Regions from separate parts of the Actinomadura geliboluensis genome, predicted to be linked through region 1. Evidence: riboswitches for the same ligand, from Rfam matches in the RefSeq annotation. Region 1 holds a riboswitch; the other holds the start of a gene.
What was found. Region 1 has a riboswitch for cobalamin ahead of metE (5-methyltetrahydropteroyltriglutamate--homocysteine S-methyltransferase). Riboswitches for the same ligand answer to the same signal wherever they lie in the genome.
Positions count from the first base shown of each region.

Region 1 (2,193 bases):
GGAAGCGTCGTCGCCGTGGTGGGCACACTGCTAGGCGTGCTGGTCTCTGCCATGACTCAGCGATGGAACTCCACCCGTTCCGAGCGCCTCACACGGGAGCGGCAGCTATGGGAGGAACAACTCACCGCGTTCAGCAGCTTCGCCGGCGCGCTCGTCGACTATCGCCGCGCCGAGTACGACCGTGCCCACAGAAGTTTGGACGCACCTGATTCCACTGCCCATCACGACGCTCGCGAAGAATCCTATCGCGCACGCGCAACAGCCCAGCAGGAATTGTTCCGCGTTCAACTTCTGTCCGACAGTACTGGGCTGTTCCAATTGGCGGAGCAGGCTTTCGTCGCCACCGAGGAGATTCACGAAGCAGCCACCAAAGAGGAAGTGAAACACAGCGGCGAGCGGGCAAAGCAGGCACTCGCCATCTTCGTTGAAGAGGCAGGGGGTCTGGTCCGCAGACCACATTGGCCGTCGGCCGGTGTGCAGGGCTAGACTCGTTGTGCGGATGGTTCACCCGCGCCCTGGTGGTGCGGGTGTCGTAAGAGGGAACCCGGTGAGAATCCGGGACTGCCCCGCAGCGGTGAGCGGGAACGACCGCCGTCATAGGCACTGGGCCCACGGTCTGGGAAGCGACGGCCAGTAGGACGCCCTACTCCGGTAGGAGCGACGTCCGCGAGTCCGAAGACCTGCCTCCGCCCGCGCGCCGGCCGGCGCGCGGTGGTCTGCGGCCTCGTGGGAGGGTCGGCGGCCGGCGCACACGCATGCACGGCGTGGGTCCGTCCCCTTCCGCAGCGCCGCCTGTGGCACAGCGAGGGAAGCCGCCATGAGAACCACGATCCTCGGATATCCCCGTATCGGGGCGAACCGTGAACTGAAGTCCGCCACCGAGGGCTACTGGGCCGGACGCATCGACGCCTCCGCCCTGGAGGTGGCCGTCGCGGACCTGCGCGGCTCCGTGTGGAGGGAACTGCACGACGCGGGCCTGGACATGGTCCCGTCCAACACGTTCTCCTACTACGACCAGGTGCTCGACACCAGCGTGCTGGTCGACGCGGTACCCGACCGCTACCGGCACCTGGACGGGCTGGACCGGTACTTCGCCATGGCGCGCGGCGTCCAGGACGTCCCAGCGCTGGAGATGACCAAGTGGTTCGACACCAACTACCACTACATCGTCCCCGAACTCGGTCCGGACACCCGGTTCCGGCTGGCCGAGGGCGCCGACGCCAAACCGCTGGCGGAGTATCGGCAGGCCAAGGCGCTGGGCATCGAGACGCGGCCGGTGCTCGTCGGCCCCCTCACGTACCTGCTGCTCGCCAAATCCGCTCCGGGGGCGCCCGCGGGGTTCCGTCCGCTCGACCTGCTCGACGGGCTGGTGGACGTGTACGCGGAGCTGCTGGAGAGGCTGGCCGGGGCCGGCACCGATTGGGTGCAGTTGGACGAGCCCGTCCTGGTCGGTGACCGGACCGACGAGGAACTCGCCGCGCTCGAACGCGCCTACGCGCGGCTGGGCGGGCTGCCGGCCAGGCCGCGCCTGCTCGTCGCCACCTACTTCGGCACGGTCGGCGCCGACGCGCTGCGCATCCTCGGCGGCACCCGTGTGGAGGCCGTCGGCCTCGACCTCGTCGCCGGGCCGCGCAACGTGGACGTGCTCGCCTCGATCGGCGGGCTGCCGCGCAAGACCGTCGTCGCGGGCGTGGTGGACGGCCGCAACGTCTGGCGCGCCGAACCGCACCGCGCCAAGGCCGCCTACGCGGTGCTGCTGGGCCTGGCCGACCAGGTGATCGTGAGCACCTCCTGCTCACTGCAGCACGTCCCGATCGACCTGGACGCCGAGACCGGCCTCGATCCGGCGGTGCGGGAACGGCTGGCGTTCGCGCGGCAGAAGGTCGCCGAGGTCGTCGCACTCGGCGAGGCGCTGCGCCTGGAGAAGCCTCCCGCCGACGCTCGGGCGCAGGCTCCTTCGCCGGACGTCGACGACGGCGTCCGGGCCCGCGTGGCCACGCTCGCCGACGCTCGCCGCGGTGACCGCGCCACCCGGTTCGCCGCCCAGCGGGACGCGCTGAAGCTGCCCGAGCTGGCGACGACCACGATCGGCTCCTTCCCGCAGACCTCCGCCATCCGCAAGGTCCGCGCCGACCACCGGGCGGGCCGTATCACCGACGACGCCTACGAAGCGGCGATGCGGGACGAGATCGC
Region 1 covers NZ_JBICUA010000007.1:323,478-325,670, forward strand. Annotated here, with positions in the region: gene ACGFI1_RS23845 (hypothetical protein) at 1-486, shown strand, start outside; cobalamin riboswitch at 484-701, shown strand; gene metE (5-methyltetrahydropteroyltriglutamate--homocysteine S-methyltransferase) at 818-2,193, shown strand, end outside.

Region 2 (2,193 bases), 120 kb from region 1:
ACCGCGAACCGCCGGTTCTTGATGGCGGGGACGTCCTTGAACGCGGGAGTGCGCAGCAGGAACGTCTTCTTGTCCTCGGCGGACTGCTCGCCGTAGTCGTAGATGAGGACGACGTCCGGCGCCCGTTCGGCGAACTGCTCGAACGATACGTCCCCGTACGGTTTGTCCACGTCGGCGAACAGGTTGGCGCCGCCCGCGAGCCGGATCATCTCGTTGCCGATCCCGGCGCCGCCCGCGGTGAAGACGGTCTTGTCGCCGCTGTCGTAGACGGCCACCTTGACCGGGGCCGCGCCCGCCAGCCTGCGCTTCACCCCGTCCAGGACGGCGCGCATCGAGGCGAGCCGGCGCTCCGCCCGGTCCGGAACGCCGAAGATCTTCGCGACGGTCCGGATCTCCTGCTCGACGGTGGCCATGGTCACCGGCCCTTCAGGGCATTCCTCGATGTTCAGGCGGGTGGCGATGCCGGCCTTCCGCAACGCCGCCCGGCCGCGGCCCTCCTTCTCGTCGAAGGTGCTCGTCCAGCCCCCGTACACCAGGTCGGGTTCGGCCGCGAGCAGCGTCTCGTAGGAGGGGTACTCCTTGGAGAGCACCTTCACCCCGTCGTAGGCCCGCCGGAACTCCGGCAGGACCGCGTCGTCGAGGTAGCCGGTGCCGACCATCGACTTCTCCAGACCGAGCGCCAGCATCACCTCGGTCGCGTGCTGGTTGAGTGAGACCGCCCGCTGCGGCGGCCGCTGATAGGTGGTGGTCACGCCGCAGTTGGCGTCCGTCACCGGGAAGCCTGGGGGCGCCGCGCCGGCCTGCCCGCCGGCGGTGCCCGCCGCGCCGCCGCCGCATCCGGCCGACAGCAGCACCAGCGCCATCAGCGAAGCCAGGGCCCGCCTACCGCGCGCCCGCGTCGCCCGTACCGGCGCGGACTCGCGCAGCCGTGCAGGGAACGCTGAACCCATGGGCATACAGCCCCTCCTCCCTGGGGAGATCCGCCCCAGTTGTTCCGAGGAGGCGACCGCGTGAGTCTCCTGGCTCTCGGGTCAACGCTCGTCCCGGCCTTCCCACCCGCGGGCGCGGGCAGTGGCATGGTTCGGGATCCGCTCGCCGATCACAGTGGCGGGACCGCGCCGGATTCGCACCGGCTTCCTCGTTCCGCCGTCGCCTACTCCGCACATCGTGACACATGCCGCGCGCGTGGCCGGTCCCCGGCCGGGCGCGTGCCCGGTTCGCCGTGCCCTTTGCGCCGGTCGGCCTCCGATGAGCGGTTCGTCACACGATGATCTTCCTTGACAGACCACTGCTGCATGTCCTTAGTTACTGCATATGACTTGCAATAACTGAGGGGATGCATGACTTCGTCACCGGTGGCACCGTCCGCCGCGGCCGTGGAACCCGACCTCGACGACCTGGGCGCGTCCTCCCGCCGGCGCCGGTACCTGCTGCTCCTGCTCGGGCTCCTGGCGGTCTTCCTGGCCACGGCCGTCGCGGCGGTCGGGATGGGCGCGGTGGCGGTGCCGCCGGCGACCGTCCTCGACGTCGTCGGCCACCACCTGATCGGCACCCCGGCCGAGGTCACCTGGCGGCCGGCGCACGACTCGATCGTGTGGCGGGTCCGGCTGCCGCGCGTCCTGCTGGGGGCGGCGGTCGGTGCCGGGCTCGCCGTCACCGGCATGGCGCTGCAGGCGATGGTGCGCAACATGCTCGCCGACCCGTACCTGCTCGGGGTCAACTCCGGCGGCTCGACGGGAGCCGCCGCCGCGATCCTGTTCGGGTTCGGCGCGGGCTGGGGCGAGCACGCGCTGCAGATCGCGGCGTTCCTGGGCGCGCTGGCCGCCGCGCTGCTGGTCTTCGTGATCGCCCGAACCGCCGGGCGGATCACCTCGACCCGGCTGCTGATGACCGGGGTGGCCGTCGGCTACGCGCTCTACGCGCTGACCAGCTTCCTGATCTTCGCGTCCGATTCGGCCGAGGGGTCGCGGTCGGTGCTGTTCTGGCTGCTGGGCACGCTGGCGCTCGCGCACTGGTCGGCGCCGCTGTTCGTGGTCGTGGCGGCCGTCGTCCTCGTGACCGCCCTGCTCACGCTGTGGGGGCGCCGCCTGGACGCGCTGGCGATCGGGGACGAGACCGCGCACACCCTGGGCGTCGCGCCGGCGCGGTTCCGCCTGGTGCTGCTGGTCCTGGTGTCGCTGGCGGTCGGGGTGC
Region 2 covers NZ_JBICUA010000007.1:202,420-204,612, reverse strand. Annotated here, with positions in the region: gene ACGFI1_RS23555 (ABC transporter substrate-binding protein) at 1-956, opposite strand, end outside; cobalamin riboswitch at 997-1,176, opposite strand; gene ACGFI1_RS23550 (FecCD family ABC transporter permease) at 1,341-2,193, shown strand, end outside.
Region 2: another riboswitch for cobalamin. It lies ahead of ACGFI1_RS23555 (ABC transporter substrate-binding protein); the one in region 1 lies ahead of metE (5-methyltetrahydropteroyltriglutamate--homocysteine S-methyltransferase).